Regions from separate parts of the Agrobacterium sp. 22-223-1 genome, predicted to be linked through region 2. Evidence: riboswitches for the same ligand, from Rfam matches in the RefSeq annotation. Region 2 holds a riboswitch; each other region holds the start of a gene.
What was found. A riboswitch is a leader RNA that binds a small molecule or an ion and turns the genes downstream of it on or off. The one in region 2 is predicted to bind thiamine pyrophosphate.
Positions count from the first base shown of each region.

Region 1: linked by a shared signal. The riboswitch ahead of ACQZ60_RS18185 (ABC transporter permease) and the one ahead of thiC (phosphomethylpyrimidine synthase ThiC) in region 2 are both predicted to bind thiamine pyrophosphate.
Region 3: linked by a shared signal. The riboswitch ahead of thiB (thiamine ABC transporter substrate binding subunit) and the one ahead of thiC (phosphomethylpyrimidine synthase ThiC) in region 2 are both predicted to bind thiamine pyrophosphate.

Region 1 covers NZ_JBNWCN010000004.1:139,340-145,535, forward strand. Annotated here, with positions in the region: gene ACQZ60_RS18175 (alpha-glucosidase) at 1-44, shown strand, start outside; gene ACQZ60_RS18180 (pilus assembly protein TadG-related protein) at 70-1,359, opposite strand; TPP riboswitch at 1,579-1,681, shown strand; gene ACQZ60_RS18185 (ABC transporter permease) at 1,806-2,591, shown strand; gene ACQZ60_RS18190 (ABC transporter substrate-binding protein) at 2,588-3,538, shown strand; gene ACQZ60_RS18195 (hydroxyethylthiazole kinase) at 3,535-4,275, shown strand; gene thiE (thiamine phosphate synthase) at 4,262-4,924, shown strand; gene thiD (bifunctional hydroxymethylpyrimidine kinase/phosphomethylpyrimidine kinase) at 4,921-5,718, shown strand; gene ACQZ60_RS18210 (Lrp/AsnC family transcriptional regulator) at 5,951-6,196, opposite strand, start outside.
Region 2 covers NZ_JBNWCN010000006.1:20,367-26,562, forward strand. Annotated here, with positions in the region: gene thiO (glycine oxidase ThiO) at 1-503, opposite strand, end outside; gene thiC (phosphomethylpyrimidine synthase ThiC) at 505-2,328, opposite strand; TPP riboswitch at 2,424-2,535, opposite strand; gene ACQZ60_RS21105 (acyl carrier protein) at 2,718-2,969, shown strand; gene ACQZ60_RS21110 (acyl-CoA dehydrogenase family protein) at 2,969-4,150, shown strand; gene ACQZ60_RS21115 (amino acid--[acyl-carrier-protein] ligase) at 4,155-5,063, shown strand; gene ACQZ60_RS21120 (DUF1839 family protein) at 5,070-6,053, shown strand; gene ACQZ60_RS21125 (beta-mannosidase) at 6,050-6,196, shown strand, end outside.
Region 3 covers NZ_JBNWCN010000006.1:178,728-184,923, forward strand. Annotated here, with positions in the region: gene ACQZ60_RS21815 (M48 family metalloprotease) at 1-548, opposite strand, end outside; gene ACQZ60_RS21820 (ATP-binding cassette domain-containing protein) at 802-1,518, opposite strand; gene thiP (thiamine/thiamine pyrophosphate ABC transporter permease ThiP) at 1,515-3,140, opposite strand; gene thiB (thiamine ABC transporter substrate binding subunit) at 3,160-4,173, opposite strand; TPP riboswitch at 4,213-4,323, opposite strand; gene ACQZ60_RS21835 (VOC family protein) at 4,369-4,761, opposite strand; gene ACQZ60_RS21840 (ABC-F family ATP-binding cassette domain-containing protein) at 4,860-6,196, opposite strand, start outside.

The DNA of each region.
Region 1 (6,196 bases), on a different contig from region 2:
GCAGCCATCGTCCGCTGTTTGAACAGCTTCGCACCATCGGCTGAACGATAGCCGAGTTCCTCACTGCCATCACCCCGTCAGGCGGGGTGATGTGATGGCCTTTTTGAAAAGGGCGGTCATCGCATCGCTGATGCCCTGCGACGGGCTGACTTCGAAGAACAGGCCCGGCGAAGCGCATTGCTGCATGCGTGCACCGATTTCCGGCTGAAAGGGCGCGATCCAGCTATTGTACCAGCCATTGGTCGGCAGCGGCAGATAGGTGGTATAAAGCACGGCGATGCGAAAACCCTTTTCCTTCAGCTTCGTGCAATATTTGATATCGATCGGTTCCTGACAGCGGCCGCTGGTGGTTTTTTTGGTACAGGAGGATGGCTTGTAGCTATCGCCGACGCCGTCTGACACGAAGAAAACGATCTTCTCCGGGCTCGCCGAACTCGCACCGGTGCCCGAAGAGCCGATCCTGTCTCCAATCTGGGTCAGCGCCCGGTCGAAGTCGGTCTGCTGGTCGTTATTATAGCCCTGATAGGGAATGGACATCAGATCGATTTCGCCCGCTTTTTTCTTCGCAGTCGCCAGATCAGAGGTCAGGGGAACGACTTCGAGCAGCTTCGTATCTTCCGCCTTCTCTCCGAAGGTATAGACAGCCATGCGATATTGATTGCTGCTTTTCCGCGTGGACTTTGCCGTATCCATCAGGCTCGCCGTAGCCTGCGCCACCACATTGATGCGCGTCGTAACCCCGAGGCTTTTGGCTTTGTAGTAATAGCTGTTTGTATCGACCACCCCGTTTTTCACGATGTGACAAGCGAAAGCACATTTGTCGCTCGTATTGGCAACCATGGTAGCAACGTCGGTTGGCGTCGCGCCAACGCCCATCGAAGGGGTGTTATCCAGCAGGACATAGAAGTCGCTGAATGTTTCCGTCTCGTATTTGGCGGTCGCCTTGCCCGAAACGGTAATGAGATCCTCTCCGAGTATCCGTGAAAGCGTGGTGCCGACGGATGCCGTGAAATTGACCGAGGATTCGATGGCGTTACCGTGTTTGATCACCGACACATCAAGAGACAGGAGCTTATAATCGGGATTGGCCCGCTCATTGCTTTCAAAAAATGCGGAGGCTTCATCAGTGCCAAGCGAAATGACACCGTCGCCCGACATTTCCTTTGCCTTCTGAACGCTCGACGACGTATCGGCAACCACAGCAAGCGCCGCAGCATCCGCCGCCATCTGCAGGTCCGATTTGACAGCCATGCCATGCGTCACATCAAGGGCCACGCCGGCCGCCCCGATCAGCGGCACCATCAACAGGGCGCTGAGAATGCCGAAATTTCCCGATTTATCCTGCCAGATGTTCTTCAAATTCGCCCCCGGAACCTTTCCCCGGAGCGAAAGTTAGCCGAATAATATTGAAAGGCAGTTTCAATAGATAACTAATTTTCGATAAATCTAATTTCCTCAATAACTAATACGTCAATGGGAGATGCGCACCAGCGCAAGCCCGTTCAGGCATTCACGATCACGCCTGACGACGGATCGCCGGCGGGACGTTGACATTTATGAAACTTGACCTACAAAACAAACTCTTCCGAGGGGAGCACCGAACGGTGCTGAGATGGCGATGAGCCGGACCCTTGAACCTGATCCGGGTCATGCCGGCGTAGGAACGGAACTGTCGCGCCAAGAGGCGCTGCCCTTTCTCTTCTCCGCTTTGCCTGATCTCCGGGATTGTCACATCTGGAGACGAATGATGATGCTGAAACCTTCCGCCCTTCGCACACGGTGCGTCTGCGTCTGAGGTCCGGCTCATGCGTGCCTCCCATGCGCTGAACGGTGTCGGTCTTCTGCTGGTTTTCTGGCAGGCGGGAACATGGCTGTTTTCGCCGCCCCGCTATATCCTGCCGTCGCCCGCCGATGTTGCCGGCGCTTTCTGGCGCCAGCCCGGCTTCCTGTTCGGGCAGGCACTGGTAACGCTCGGCGAAATGGCGCTCGGGCTTGCGGCAGGCATCGCCGCCGGCATTCTCGTCGCGTTCACGATTGCCGCCATCCCGCGCCTCGGCCGCCTCGTCTGGCCGATGGTTCTGGTGTTGCAGGCCTTTCCGGTCTTCGTGCTCGCCCCCATCCTCGTCCTCTGGTTCGGTTTCGGCATGGCTTCGAAAGTGGTCATGACGGCGATCATCATCTTCTTCCCCGTTGCCTCCGCTTTCACGGATGGCCTCAACCGCACCGATCGCGCCATCCTCGACGCCGCCTCGCTGACTGAGGCGAGCCACTGGCAGATCCTCACCCGGTTGCGTGTGCCGCTAGCGCTGCCATCGCTCATTTCCGGCCTGAGGGTGGCGGCGCCGCTTGCCCCGCTCGGCGCCGTCATCGGCGAATGGGTGGGCGCATCGGCGGGGCTCGGGTTTGTGATGATCCAGTCCAATGCCCGCATGCAGACCGACACCATGTTCGCCGCCATGGCCATTCTCGCCATCATGGCGGTGCTGCTGCGGCTCATCGTCGACTTCTCGACCGCCAATCTGGCCCCCTGGGCCAAGGAAACAGAACACACCATTCCTTTCAGATCTTTACGGAGACTTTCGGCACCATGAAACGAACTCTTCTTTCCCTCGTCGTCGCGGCAGCAAGCGTGCTTTCACCCATGCAATCGCATGCGGCCGACAAGCTGACCGTGTTGCTCGAGTGGTTCGTGAACCCCGATCATGCGCCGATGGTGATCGCGAAAGAACGCGGCCTGTTTGCCGATGCGGGGCTGGAGGTGGAACTGGTTCCGCCCGCAGACCCCTCCGCCGTGCCGCGCCTCGTCTCGGCCAAACAGGCCGATATCGGCGTGCACTACCAACCGAACCTCTATCTCGATCACGATGCCGGCCTGCCGCTCGTGCGTTTCGGCACGCTGGTCGAGACGCCCCTCAACACCGTCACCGTTCTGGCCGATGGGCCGATCAAGAGCCTGAAAGACCTGAAGGGCAAGAAGGTCGGCTTTTCCGTTTCCGGCTTCGAGGATGCGATGCTGAAGCGCATGCTGGAAAAGGACGGCCTGACGAAGGACGATATCGAACTCATCAACGTCAACTTCTCGCTCTCGCCGTCGCTGATCGCCGGCAAGGTGGATGCCACGCTTGGCGGCTTCCGCAATTTCGAGCTGACGCAGATGAAGCTAGAGGGACATGAAGGCCGCTCCTTCTTCCCGGAGGAACACGGCGTGCCGGCCTATGACGAGCTGATCTTCGTCACGCACCGGGATCTCGCAAAAGACAACCGCCTGCCGCGTTTCCTCTCCGCCGTGGAACAGGCCGCGATCTTCATCACCAACCATCCGCAGGAATCCTGGCAGCTTTTCATCAAGGCCTATCCGAACCTTGACGATGCGCTGAACAAGCAGGCTTTCTTCGACACGCTGCCGCGCTTCGCCAAGCGCCCGGCTGCACTCGACCGCGCGCGCTACGCCCGTTTCGGCGCCTTCATGCAGGAGATGCAGCTGATCAAGCAGGCACCGGCGGCGGACGACATCGCCGTGGAGCTGCAGCAGCCATGACCGCGACTTTTCCGACAGCGGCAAAGGCCGCCGAGATTCTGGAGCGGGTGCGGCAGACACGCCCGCGCGTGCATTGCCTGATGAACACCGTGGTGCAGAAATTCACCGCAGATGGCATCACCGTCGTCGGCGGAATTCCCTCCATGACCACCTCGCTCGAGGAAATCGAGAGTTTTGTCACCAAGGCGGATGCGCTGACCGTCAATCTCGGCACACTGGATGCCGAGCGGCGCAAGGTCATCCGGCTGGCGATCGAAATCGCCAATGCATCCGGCAAGCCGTGGATCGTCGACCCCGTGCATTGCGACTATTCGCCGTCGCGTCTGGAATTCGCGCGCGAACTCATCGCACTTTCCCCGACGATCGTGCGTGGCAATCACGCCGAGATGAGCCTGATCGGCGATGTGCCTGGCGTGGTGAGGATCGAGACCGGGCCTGTGGATCATCTCAGCGACACGACCCGCAGCATCAGGATCGTCAACGGTCATCCGTGGATGGCGAAGGTGACGGGAACGGGGTGCCTTTCAGGCGGCGTCATCGCCGCCTTCATGGCAGTGGAAAAGGACGCCCTGACTGCGGCGGCCTCCGCCCTTGCCGTCACCGGCGTTTCCGCCGAACTCGCAGCAAAACACACCAGAGGCCCCGGCACCTTCGAACCGGCGTTTCTGGATGCGCTTTCCGAAATTTCCGGTGAGGACATCACAAATCACGCGAGGATAGAGCATGAACAAGGTTGATTACCGCCTCAACGCGCTGGTTGATGCGAGCCTCAGTGACGTTGCGCCGCTGCAGGAGCTTGCTCTGGCGGCCGCACTGAACGGCGCGACCATTCTGCAATATCGCGACAAGCACGGCTCGACGCGCGAGATGATCGAAAACGCCCGCGCCATTCACGAGGCCATCGCCGGCACCGGCGTGCCGCTGGTCATCAACGATCGGGTGGATGTGGCGCTCGCCTCGGGCGCGGACGGGGTGCATCTCGGCGCCGACGACATGGACGCCAAAACCGCAAGGCGTATTCTCGGCGAAAAGGCGATCATCGGCCTCACCGTCAAGAACCGTCCCGATGCCGAACGAGCGGCCTCCATGCCCGTCGACTACGCCTGCATCGGCGGCGTGTTTGAAACCATTTCAAAGGTCAATCCGGACAAGCCGGTGGGTATCGACGGTTTTTCCATGCTGCGGGCCCTGCTGAAGGAGTGGAAGCCGGATATGCCGGTCGGCGCTATCGCCGGCATCGATCTTGCCCGTGTGCCACCCGTCATTGCCGCCGGCGCGGATGGTGTGGCGGTCATTTCCGCCATTTTCCGCGCGGGCGATATTGCCAGCGCAACCAAGGACTTCCGCTCCAGGATTGACGCGGCGCTGAAAGCGAGACAGCCATGACAGCCATTGCATTGACCATTGCCGGCTCCGACAGCGGCGGCGGCGCGGGTATTCAGGCGGATATCAAGACCTTCTCCGCGCTCGGCGCCTATGCCGCCAGCGTCATCACCGCCATAACCGCCCAGAACACCAAGGGCGTGACGGCGGTGGAGGATATTTCGGTCGCCACCATCGTCGCGCAGATGGATGCGGTATTCTCCGATCTCGCCGTCAATGCGGTGAAGATCGGCATGGTCTCGCGGATCGAAACCATCGCCGCCATCGCGGAACGGCTTCGGCGGCAATCGCAGCCGGTGGTGCTGGACCCGGTCATGGTGGCTACATCAGGCGACCGTCTGCTGCATGAAGACGCCATCGAGACATTGCGGCGCGACTTGCTGCCGCTCGCGACCATCGTTACGCCAAACCTGCCGGAAGCGGCGCTGCTGACCGGCACTTCGATGGCGAAGACGGAGACGGAGATCGCCCGCCAGGCTGAGTTGATCCTGAAGGCGGGCGCGAAAGCCGTGCTCATCAAGGGCGGCCATGGCGACGGGCCTGAGAGCACGGATTATCTGTTTGCGGATGGCACCATGCAGGCGCTTTCCGCGCCGAGGGTCGAGACGAACAACGACCACGGCACCGGCTGCACATTGGCGGCGGCGATTACCGCTCATCTGGCGAGGGGTAGTGAGTTGCGGGAGGCGGTTGGGCTTGCGAAGGAGTATCTGAATGGGGCGCTCGATGCCGGGCGGGGCCTTGCCATCGGGCATGGGCGGGGGCCGGTGCATCATTTTTATCGATGGTGGGGTTAGCGATGAGAGGGCGGAGTTTGGGGTTTACCCCCCTCTGTCCTGCCGGACATCTCCCCCTCAAGGGGGGAGATCGGGTGGGGCTTTCGCTCGTTCCCTTGCAACCGTCTTACTATCGATAAACTGTCATACTGAATATGGCGAGCAAGCCGCTTGTCGATCTCCCCCCTTGAGGGGGAGATGTCCGGCAGGACAGAGGGGGGTGGCCGCATATTCTGCCGCTCGTAAAATACGACTACCGCGCCTTCGGCGTCGCCAGCACATTCCGGATCGCAAAACTCGAATGAATGCGCGAAACCCCCGGCAGCTTCGACAGAATTTCCTTGTGAATCCGCTCGAAATCGCCAGCACTTTCCGCCTCGCAGCGCAGAAAATAATCCGAACCGCCCGTCATCAGATAACATTCGCGGATCTCCGGATAGCGCCGCACCGCATTTTCAAAACGGTTGAGAAAATCCTCCGTCTGGCGATCCAGCGTGAT
Region 2 (6,196 bases):
AACGGCTCTTCATCCAGCGGGATACCCATATGGAACTGCACACCCATGGTGCAAAGCCGTTCATGCAGCGATTTCAGTGCAAGACGCGGATCGAGATGCCCCTCACCCGGAAAATAAAGCCCTGAGCGAAACCGCCCGGCAAGATCTGGCTCCAGCGCGGCGATTTCGCCCTCATCCACCCAGCGATAACCGTCGGTTCGCGATGCGAAACGCGAAAGCTCCGCCTTATCGCGGGCCGGCGCAACGACCAGCGTACCGTGCCGCACGACAAGGCCGGGTGTCGCTTCATCCCACCAGTCGAGCGCCGCCTGCCCGAGCGTCAGAACCGGCTCTTCACCGCTTTCACGCTCACACCAGGGCGCCAGCATGCCACCCGCATACCAGGATGCGCCGCGAGAGGGTTCGGCATTGCGCTCGCAAATATCGACGGTAACGCCGGTCCGCACCAGTTCGAAGGCCGCCGTCAAACCGGCGACCCCCGTTCCCTTGACAAGCACGCGCATGTTATTCGGCATCCGCAGGCGTCGCGAGCGGCATGTAAAGCTCGCCGCCTTCCTTGAAACGTGCGGCCATGGCCTCCAGCCCCTCCTTCTGCGCCTCGGCGCGGATATCGTGAGAAATCCGCATCGAGCAGAATTTCGGCCCGCACATGGAGCAGAAATGCGCGACCTTGTGCGCTTCCTTCGGCAAGGTCTCGTCATGGAAGGAGCGCGCCGTATCCGGGTCCAGCGACAGGTTGAACTGATCCTCCCAGCGGAACTCGAACCGCGCGCGCGACAGCGCATCGTCCCGCACCTGCGCTGCCGGATGGCCCTTGGCGAGATCGGCGGCGTGCGCGGCGATCTTGTAGGTGATGACACCGACCTTCACGTCGTTACGATCCGGCAGTCCGAGATGTTCCTTCGGCGTGACGTAGCAAAGCATGGCGGTGCCAAACCAGCCGATCATCGCCGCCCCAATGCCTGACGTGATGTGGTCGTAACCGGGCGCAATATCGGTGGTGAGCGGTCCAAGCGTATAGAAGGGCGCTTCACCGCACGTCTTCAGCTGCTTGTCCATGTTTTCCTTGATCTTGTGCATCGGCACATGGCCGGGGCCTTCGATCATCACCTGGCAATCCTTAGCCCAGGCGATCTGCGTCAACTCGCCCAGCGTTTCCAGCTCGGCGAACTGCGCGGCATCATTCGCGTCGGCAATCGAGCCGGGACGCAGGCCATCGCCCAGCGAGAAGGAGACGTCGTAAGCGCGGCAGATGTCGCAAATCTCCTCGAAATGCTCATAGAGGAAGCTTTCCTTGTGGTGATGCAGACACCACTTGGCCATGATCGACCCGCCGCGCGAGACGATGCCGGTGACGCGGTTGACGGTGAGCGGGATGTAATGCAGCCGCACGCCGGCATGGATGGTGAAGTAATCCACACCCTGCTCCGCCTGTTCGATCAGCGTATCGCGGAACACTTCCCAGTTCAGGTCTTCGGCAATGCCGTTGACCTTCTCAAGCGCCTGATAAAGCGGCACCGTGCCGATCGGCACCGGCGAATTGCGGATGATCCACTCGCGGATATTGTGGATGTTGCGGCCGGTAGACAGGTCCATGACGGTATCCGCACCCCAGCGGATCGCCCAGACCATCTTCTCCACCTCTTCCGCCATGGAGGAGGTGACGGCGGAATTGCCGATATTGGCATTGATCTTGACGAGAAAATTGCGGCCGATGATCATCGGCTCAAGTTCCGAATGATTGATATTGGCGGGGATGATGGCGCGGCCGGCCGCCACTTCCTGACGCACGAATTCCGCCGTGACGTAGTCCGGGATATGCGCACCGAAACTCTCGCCGTCGCGCGCCAACTTTTCCCTGGCCGCCTCGCGCCCGAGATTTTCGCGGATGGCGATGAATTCCATTTCTGGTGTGATGATACCTGCCCGCGCATAGGCAAGCTGGGTCACGGCTTTACCGGCCGTGGCTCTGAGCGGCTGGTGGCGCACGGAAAATTCTGGCGTCAGGCGTTCGCCGGTGGCAAAGCCATTGTCCTCGGGCTTGACGTGCCGGCCGTCATAAGCCTCGACATCGCCGCGCGCCACGATCCAGTCATGACGCAGACGCGGCAGACCCTTTTCAATCAGAACGGGATGCGAAGGATCGGTATAGGGACCGGAGGAATCGTAAACCGTCACCGGCGGTTCGCCCGCCGTCGGATGAACGGCGATCTCGCGCATCGGCACGCGGATATGGGGATGTAAAATGCCGGCTTTGTGAATTTTGGTAGAGGCGGCATGCGGCCCGGTGGTGACGACAAGCGGGATATTCTTGGCAGCGATATTCATCTTGAGGCTCCAAAGTTTGACAGTGGAGACCCAGTTCGAGCCGGAATGATGGAAAATACCGAATTGCCGAAACGCGACGTCATACGCCCGCCCGACCTTCGGTCTTTGCACCGTCCCTACGCCAGTATGAACTGGATCAGGTTCAACGGGTCACTGCGCATGAAAGCAGAATCTCAGCCCCTTGACGGGACACCCCTGGTGAATGGCCACAGCAAAAAACACCGACCGACATTTGTCAAGGCCGACGATCCATGCTTGGCAAAGGTGCGGGAATGGCGCATGCTGCCGTTAGTTGTAATTAACCTAACGGTTTAGGCGAATATTATCGTTTGCAACGTAACGATAAGCACAAACCATCCTGATGTGAAATTCATGGGAGATACGTCGGAATGAACGCGACTATTCGTGAAATACTGGCCAAATTCGGCCAGCTTCCAACCCCTGTCGATACGATTGCAGATGAAGCCGATCTTTATGCGGCAGGCCTTTCTTCCTTTGCATCGGTGCAATTGATGCTCGGCATCGAAGAAGCATTCGATATCGAATTCCCCGACAATCTGCTGAACCGCAAGTCCTTTGCGAGCATCAGAGCCATTGAAGACACCGTTAAGCTCATTCTGGATGGTAAAGAGGCAGCCTGATGAACGTCACCGTAGCGCCGCAGGATGAAACGCTGTCCGCGCGCGCGGGCCGTGTCGCGGCAATTGCCGCCAAACACGCGGATGAGGTGGATGTCACCGGCCGATTCCCACAGGAAGCCGTCGACGCCTTGCGACAGGAACGCCTGCTCGGCATCCAGGTCCCCTCTTCGCTGGGCGGCGAAAGCGCTTCCTTACAGGAAATCGCCGATATCTGCGCCCGTCTCGGTCAGGCCTGTTCGGCAACCGCGATGATTTTCGCCATGCACCATATCAAGGCATCCAGCCTGGTGGAACACGGCGAGACGAGCGCATGGCATGCCGGCTTCATGAGCCGCATCGCCAGCGAACAGCTTCTCCTTGGCTCCGCCACCACCGAAGGCGGCATTGGCGGCAATCTGCGCAACTCCATCTGTGCAATCGAGGTCGAAGGCGATTTCTGCCGGCTGGAAAAGGACGCCACCGTCATTTCCTATGGCAGCAATGCCGATGCGATCCTCATCACCTCGCGCGCCCACAAGGATGCCGCGCCCGCCGATCAGGTGATGACGGTCTTCCTGAAAAACCAGTACACGCTCGAAAAGACCCATGTGTGGGATACGCTCGGCATGCGCGGCACCTGCTCGGACGGCTTCCTGTTTCGTGGCGAAGCGCCGGCGGCGCAGATATTCCCGAAACCCTTTGCGGAAATCGCCGCACAATCCATGCTTGCAAGCTCGCATCTCCTGTGGAGCGCCGTCTGGTACGGCATCGCCTCGGATGCCGTGCTGCGCGCCCAGTCTTTCGTCAGAGCCGCGGCGCGCAAGTCGCCCGGCACCGCCCCTCCCGGCGCGATCCGTCTTGCCGAGGTCTCCACCAAGCTGCAGGTCGTGAAATCCAACATCATCGCCGGCATCAAGGCTTACGAGGACACCAAGAGCGACCCCGAAAAACTGATGTCCATGGCTTTTGCCGTCGCCATGAACAATGTGAAGATTTGCTCTTCCGAAACCATTCTCGAGATCATCGACCACGCCATGCTGGTCTGCGGCATCATGGGCTACAAGAACGGCACGCCCTACAGCCTCGGCCGGCACCTGCGCGACGCGCATTCCGCCCGCCTGATGATTTCCAACGACCGCATTCTCGGCAATTCCGCCAATCTCCTGCTGGTTCACAAGCAGGACACCAGCCTCTTGGGATAAGACCATGGACATGCAAACATCGTTTCTCGATCGACTGTTCGAAGAAGGCCTGCTGATTGAAACCGGTGTGGACGGTCTTTATGGACGCAGCGGCCAGTTCGAGGATGTCATTGCCGCCTTCGAGCGGCTGATCGACCGCACTGGCGGCGCTGACGGCGCCGAAGCAATCCGCTTTCCGCCCGGCATCAACCGCGCCTATTTCGAAAAGAGCGGTTATATGAAGAGCTTCCCGCAGCTCGCCGGCACGGTCCATTCCTTCTGCGGCTGTGAACTCGACCATGTCAGCCTGCTGAAAACCATGGATGAGGGCGGCGACTGGACCAAAGACCAGAAAGCCACCGACATCGTGCTGACGCCGGCGGCCTGCTACCCGCTTTATCCGACGATTGCCAAGCGCGGCGCACTACCTGCCGGCGGCGGTCTTTATGACATCCAGTCCTATTGCTTCCGCCATGAACCTTCCAAGGACCCGGCCCGCCAGCAGCTTTTCCGCATGCGCGAATATGTTTGCATGGGCACCGAGTCCGACGTCACCGAATTCCGCCAGACCTGGATGGATCGCGGCGTGGAGATGATGAAAGCGGTTGGGCTCGACGTCACCATCGATGTCGCCAACGATCCCTTCTTCGGCCGCGCCGGCAAGATGCTGGCCAACAACCAGCGCGACCAGAACCTGAAATTCGAACTCTTGATCCCGGTCACATCCACGACCAGCCCGACGGCCTGCATGAGCTTCAACTACCATCAGGATGCCTTCGGCCAGAAATGGGGCCTCAATCTCGACAATGGCGATGTCGCCCATACCGCCTGCGTCGGTTTCGGCCTTGAGCGCATCGCGCTGGCGCTGTTTGCGCATCATGGTCTCGACGTGAAGAAATGGCCTGCGAAGGTCGTGGAAACGCTCTGGGGCTGATCATTCATGCGGCAGATTTTTCCCGGTCTCGATCCCAGAAACTATGTGCAGCATCCGCTCCATTCCTCCGAGAGAATGTGGCCGGAGACCAATTGCTACATCGATTTGTGGATCGAGGTGCTGGCCTCGAAAGGTCTGTCGCCGGAAGCCATGTTCGGTTTCACGCTCACGCAGGATTTCGAAGGTGACCAGTTCACCTTCTTCAAGGTGCCGCTGGAAGACCTCGAGGCGCTTTATGGCGTTCGCGCCACCGAACTTGCGATCTTCGACAGCGTGGAAAACCACATAGAGGCACAGCTCGCACGCGGTCGCATCTGCCTGATCGAGATGGACAGCTTCTATATGCCGGATACCCATGGGGTGGGCTACCGGAAGGAACATGGCAAGACCACCATCGCCATCAACCGGCTTGATCTCGCGAAGCGTGAACTCGACTATTTCCACAATGCCGGCTTCTTCCATCTTGCAGGCGAAGATTTTGACGGCCTGTTCCAGCATCATCTGGCCGAGACCGACCCGCCTTTCCTGCCCTATACCGAATTTGCAAAATTCGCGGATAGCAGCCCCTCGCCCGCACATATTCGCAAGACGGCCGAACGGCTCCTGAAATTTCATTTTTCCAGACGGCCCTCCGCCAACCCTGTCCGCGCTTTTGCCGGCGTTTTTCCGGCGCAGGTGGAAAAGGTCGCCGACCGACCCTTCGGTTTTTTCCACAAATATGCCTTCAACACGCTGCGCCAGCTCGGCGCCAATTTCGAACTGGCGGCAAGTCACTTCGAATGGCTGGACGCGGACGGTTTTTCTGAAGCAAGAGACCACGCGCTCAAGATTTCCGAGGTTGCCAAGACCGTGCAGTTCCAGCTCGCCCGCGCCGTCACCCGCCGCAAATTTGATGCACTGGCCACCGTGCTCGATCCAGCAGCGGATGCGTGGGATGGCATGATGGAAGCGCTTTCGACTAAACTCACTGATGCCAGCGAGGCCGCGTGAGGACTTATCTTCCCGGCGAAAGCGAGGAATTGCTGAGCGAAGGCTGGACGCTGACGCTGACGTCCGCCGATGCCTGTGAGACGCCGTCCGATATTCCCGCATCGCTCGAAAGCCTTCACGTCTCCGTTCCCGGCACCGTGGCG
Region 3 (6,196 bases), 160 kb from region 2:
TCGGCAACCACGCGGCTGGCAATCACCTCCGCCTCTTCCCGGCGCTGGCGTTCAATGCCATGGTTGGCGGTGACATGGCCCATCTCATGCGAAAGCACGGCAGCCACTTCCGAAGCATCGTTGGCAAGCGCCAGAAGCCCACGCGTCACGTAAAGATATCCGCCCGGCAGCGCAAAGGCATTGATGGCCGGCGAGTTCAGGATGGTGATGCGGTAGGACTGTTGCGGATTTTCCGAAACCGCCGTCAGCGCGCCGGCGATGCGGGCGACGAGCCTTTCCGTCTTGGCGTCACGATATTCGCCGCCATAACTCGCCACGATGCGCGGATGCTCGCGCGCACCCATCTGGGCGCGGGGATCATTCTTCTGCACTTCTTCCACGGTCTGCGGATTATCCGAGGGACGCAAGGTGGACTGGTAGGCCGGGCTGAAGAGAGACTGGCACGATGACAGGAACACCGCAGACGCTGTCAGCACGGAACAGGCGGCAACCATCCTGCCCGAACGGCGAAGGCCTGAACGGGAGAAGAGCCTCCACTGTGCAGTCATGCTATTTCTCATTCTCTATGCCTGCCCCTAACGTTCCTGATCATCCGTTAATTGCAGACCAGAATAACAGATTCGCCCCAACGGGCGATGAATGCCAAAACGGTAAAAACGATCCATCAAGTCCGGAATATTCCTGAAGAACGCAATAATTCCCATCTTTTCTCGGGCAACAACTTGAAACTGGCAAGTGCAAATTAGCGCCATTGAAGTCATCTAAAGCGATTGCCAGCGGCACGCGTCGAAAATAAGGCGATCACCCGTTCAGAAAACTGTCGACCGCCTTCACATTTTGTGTGGCGAAGAAATCTGCGGTCGAACCGGTATAGACAACACGGCCGCGTTCAAGAAACACCACCCGCTGCGCCAGCTTCTTTATGTCTTCGGGATGGTGGGTGACAATAATCACCGTGTTTTTTGTTTCGGCGTGCAAGTCGAGAAGCAGGGAGGTCATGCCCGCCCGCAATCCCGGATCGAGTGCTGCAAAAGGTTCGTCGAGCAACATGACAGGTTTTTTCCTGACCAGCGCGCGCGCCAGCGCCGCCCTCTGTCTTTCTCCACCGGAAAGCGTGCCCGGCAAGCGTTTGTCGAAACCCGCAAGACCGACACGGACGAGGGCCATCTCAATCTCTTGCCGGTCTTCCACCCGCAATTTCAGCCCGGGGCTGACACCGAGAGCGACATTGATGAAGATATCGAGATGGGCGAAAAGATTATTATCCTGAAAGATTGATGAGACCGGTCTTTCCGAAGGATCAAGCGCGGTCATGTCCTGCCCGCCGATCATCACGCGCCCGGAATCCGGTTCCTCGAAACCGGCGACGAGATTGAGAAGCGTGGATTTTCCCGAGCCGGATGCCCCGACAACGGCGGTTATCTGCCCCTTAGGGAACGAACAATCAAGTTCGAAATCCTGTGTTCCAAGCCGTAGCCTGACCTTGTCCAGTTCAACGGCAAAATCATCGCCTGTCATATGCTCGCCCTTGCTGATTGGGACTGCCGTGAAACGCCGCCTGCGGCAAGCAGCAGGCAGACGATGCCGAGAAGGAAGGCATAACCGGCGGCATCATTGGTGCGGTAGCTGCCCATATTGCTATAGACCAGCCACGGCAGGGTGACGAAATTTTCCGAGCCGAACAGGGCAACCGCGCCTAAATCGCCGAGCGACAGGGCCATGGCGAATGAAAACGCCATAGCCAGCGACCGCCACAGAACCGGCAGATCGGCAAACCGCAGCCGCGCGAAACCCTGAAGCCCGAGACTGGCGGAAAGCCGGCCGGTGCGTAAAAAATGACTGGTGAAGGCCGGTTCCAGTACCCGCATGGCAAGCGGCAAAGCCATCAGCATATTGATGAGCCCCACGAGAACGGGTGCGTAGAAGCTGACATCGCCGAAAACCCGCAATAACAGGAACCACCCGCTTCCCAACACGACAGGCGGCACCAAGAGCGCCAGCGAAGACCCTGCCCCCAGCATGGCGGCGAGGAAGCGCAGGGGTTGCCCCGCCTGCCGTCTGGAGCCTATCGCCTGGCGCGCGCCGATGATCGCCATGCAGCAAAGCACGACAAGGGCTGCGGACAGTGCGGCGATTGCAAGACTGGTCACCGCCGCGCGCAGGAAAATCGGCGCGGACAGAAGGCGCGGCAGATCGGCCCTCAAACCTGAGACTGCTATGGCGACAAGCGGCAGGCCGATCAGCAGAACAGCGAACACGATTGCCGCGCCATCCCAGAGGCGGGCACCGATGCCCTTTCCGTCGAAACGGCGAAGGGAACGACCAAGCGAGGGAATTTCCGCTTCAGGCGACGGCAAAAAGGCAAGAAGGCCAAGCAGGATTGCGGTGAGGGCAATTTGCAAAACCGAAAGCGCAATCGCCCGCTGCGGATCGAAATCGAACCGCAGCGCCTGATAGATCGCCACCTCCAGCGTCGTTGCCGCGGGCCCGCCGCCCAACAGAAGAACGAGCGTGAAGCTGGTGGCGCACAGCATGAAGACAAGCCCGGCAATGCCGGGAACGAGACGCGCGACCGCCGGCCATTCGATAAACCGAAAAATCGAAACCGGCCCCATGCCGAGGCTCGCCGCCATGCGCCAATATTCGCCCGGAATGCGCTCCAGCCCGGCCAGCATCAGCCGCACCGAAAGCGGAAGATTGAAAAACACATGGGCAATGAGGATGCCGGACAGGCCGTAAATGCTGAAAGGCTCATCCGCCCCGGCAAAAACGAGTGCCGAATTCAAAACGCCCTGCCTGCCCCAGATGGTGATGATACCGAAGGCGCCGACGATCACCGGCAGACCCATCGGCACCGCCATCAGCCTGATGATCCAGATCCTTCCCGGAAACTCGCGCCGACGGCAAAGCGCCAGCGCCACCGGCAGGCCGAGAACAATGGAAAGAAGGGTGGAAAGCGTTGCCTGATAAAGCGTGAAACGCAGGATGCGCAGCGTATAGGCATCCATGATGCCGGCAGCGGACGCGCCGGCATCAAAAGACAGGAGAGCCGCAACCGCGAGCGCCATGAACAGGAAAACGGCGGCAAAAGCCGCCGTTCCGAAAATGATCGACCGCCGGTAATCGCGACGCAGCATCATGCGCGGGTGTGCCTCTTCCTCAATTCATGCTCATGGCGGCAAGCCATTCATCGATCCATGCCTTGCGGTTCTTCGCCACCTCTTCCGGATCCATCAGGAAAGTCTTCTGCGGCACCACGAGTTTTGAAAACGCCTCCGGCAAGGGCTTGGAGGTCGCCGCGACCGGCATCATCCAGTTGTTTTCCGGAATGGCATCCTGAAAACCGGATGTCAGCGTGAAAGCGAGGAACTGCTTTGCCAGCTCCTTGTGCGGCGCGTTTTTAAGGAGACCGGAAACCTCGATCTGGATGTAATGCCCTTCGGAAAAGGCGGCGGCCTGATAACGATCCGTTTTTTCAGCGACCATGTGATAGGCGGGCGAGGTGGTGTAGGAGAGCACCATCGGCACCTCACCCTTGGTGAAGAGGCCATAGGATTCCGACCAGCCCGGCGTAACGGTGAGAATGCGCTTCCTGAGCTTTTCCCAGGCCTCCGGGGCCTTGTCGCCGTAAACCGATTTCACCCATAGCAGCAGGCCAAGCCCCGGCGTGGAGGTGCGCGGATCCTGAATGACGATTTTCTGCGACGCGTCGCCTTCCACGAGGTCTTTCAGGCTCGCCGGCGGGTTTTTCACCGTCTGCGTATCATAGATGACAGCGAAATGACCGTAATCATAGGGAACGAAAACATCGTCCGTGTAGCCGCCCGGCACCTTGGCCGCCGATGCATCGATGCCGCTGACATCGAACAGACCGGTCTGTTTTGCTTCCGCGACAAGATTGGTGTCGAGACCGACGACGACATCCGCCTTGGACCCCGCCCCTTCAAGCTTCAGACGATTGAGCAGCGCCACGCCATCGGCCACGCCGACGAAATTGACCGTGCAATTGCAAACCTTCTCGAAGGCCTCCTTCACCTTGGGACCGGGACCCCATTCGGAAACGAAGCTCTCATAGGTGTAGACGGTCAGCTCCTGTCTATCCTGTGCGACGGCAAGACCGGGCAGAAACAGCGAGGCGGCAACGAGGGAATTCAGGAAAAGACGACGGCGCACGGGTATCTCCTCAAAAAAACGATAGGGAAATAGCCGCCTGCGTTAAAGCCGTCTAATCCCTCCGCCGGTATGAACCGGATCAGGTTCTTCGGGTTGGCAAGCCTCTCAGCCTTTTGCACCCAAGCGCAAAAGACACCCCGTTAGATCAAGATGATGGTGTAGTCCCGCCGTCCCTGATTGGCAAGATGGCCGAGGTCAGCCCTGTTCCGTCATATGCACCAGTTCCCAGACGTGCCCGTCGGGATCCTGAAAGCTGCCGGCATACATGAAGCCATGGTCCTGAACAGGCTTCCAGCCGCTGCCGCCGGAGGCAAGCGCCGTGGCGATCATCCGGTCGATTTCCTCCCTGCTTCCGGCGGAAAGACAGGTCAGAACCTCGGTGGTTCGCGTCGCGTCGGCAATGTCGCCGTTGATGAAATCGCGGAAACGTCCCTCCTGGAGAAGCATCACGAAGATATTCTCTTCCACGATCATGCAGAGCGTGCGGTCATCCGAATATTCCGGGTTGAAGCTGAAACCGAGAGCAGTGAAGAAGTTCCTTGATGTCTCGATATTCTTGACCGGCAGATTGACGAAAATCATGCGCATTTTCACAACTCCTCCAAACGAACGCCGGCATAGAACGGCAATTCTGCTTTTCTGTCAAAGGCCGAAGGAGGACCGGTCAAACGGGGAACTGATTGCCTTCAGCCCTCCAGTTCCTCGCGCAGCATCTCCAGTTCCAGCCATTCTTCTTCCATGGCCTCCAGCTTGTCGCGCAGCTTTGACATCTCCTGCGCCAGCGTGTTGAAGGCCGCCGGGTCCTTTGTGAAAAGTTCCGGATCGGCCATGCGCTGCTCGCGTTTTGCGATTTCGCCTTGCGCCTTTTCCATCTCCTTCGGAAGATTTTCGAGCGCGAATTTCTGCTTGAAGGAAAGCTTGCCCTTGGCCTTTGAAGGATCCTGCGATGCAGAGGCCGAAGGTGCGGCCTTCGCCTTTTCCTGTTTCTCAGCCTTGCGTTTTTCTTCCGCCGCGCCCTTGCGCTGCGCCATCATGTCCGAGTAGCCACCGGCATATTCGATCCATCGTCCGTCCGGCTCATCCGGATTGACGGGCGCGATGGTGGAGGTGACGGTGCGGTCGAGGAAATCGCGGTCGTGGCTGACGAGGATAACGGTGCCGGAAAAGCCCGCAACGATTTCCTGCAACAGATCGAGCGTTTCGATATCCAGATCGTTGGTCGGCTCGTCGAGGATCAGAAGATTGGTCGGCCGCGCCAGAATGCGCGCCAGAATAAGGCGCGCGCGCTCGCCCCCGGAAAGGTTGCGGATCGGCGTGCGGGCCTGTTCCGGCTGGAACAGAAAGTCTTTCATATAGCCCGTCACATGCTTCAATTCGCCGTTGACCAGCAGATTTTCACCACGACCATCGGTCAGATAATGCGCGAGCGTATCGTTGGGATTGAGATCCTCGCGTTTCTGGTCGAGCGTCGCAATCTCCAGATTGGTGCCGAGCTTCACCGAGCCGCTATCGGGCTCCAGCTGGCCGGTGAGCATCTTCAGAAGCGTGGTTTTACCGGCGCCATTCGGGCCGACGAAACCGATGCAATCGCCGCGATGGACGCGCAGCGAAAACGGCGCGACGATCACGCGCTCGCCATAAGCCTTGGTGATGGCCTCGGCCTCGATAACCAGCTTGCCGGATTCCCGCCCTTCCGTGACGGTCGCCTGCACCGTGCCCTGCGGCCCCTTATGGCCGCGATATTCCGCACGCATGGCCTGAAGCTCGCCGACGCGGCGCATGTTGCGCTTACGCCTTGCGGTCACGCCATAGCGCATCCAGTGTTCTTCGCGCTCGATGGCCTTGCCGAGCTTGTGCTGTTCCAGTTCTTCCTCTTCCAGCACCTTGTCGCGCCATTCCTCGAAATGGGCAAAACCGCGATTGAGACGGCGCGACTGGCCACGATCCAACCAGACGGTCGAGGTCGAGACCTTTTCGAGAAAACGCCGGTCATGCGAAATCAGCACCAGCGCGCTGCGCGTCT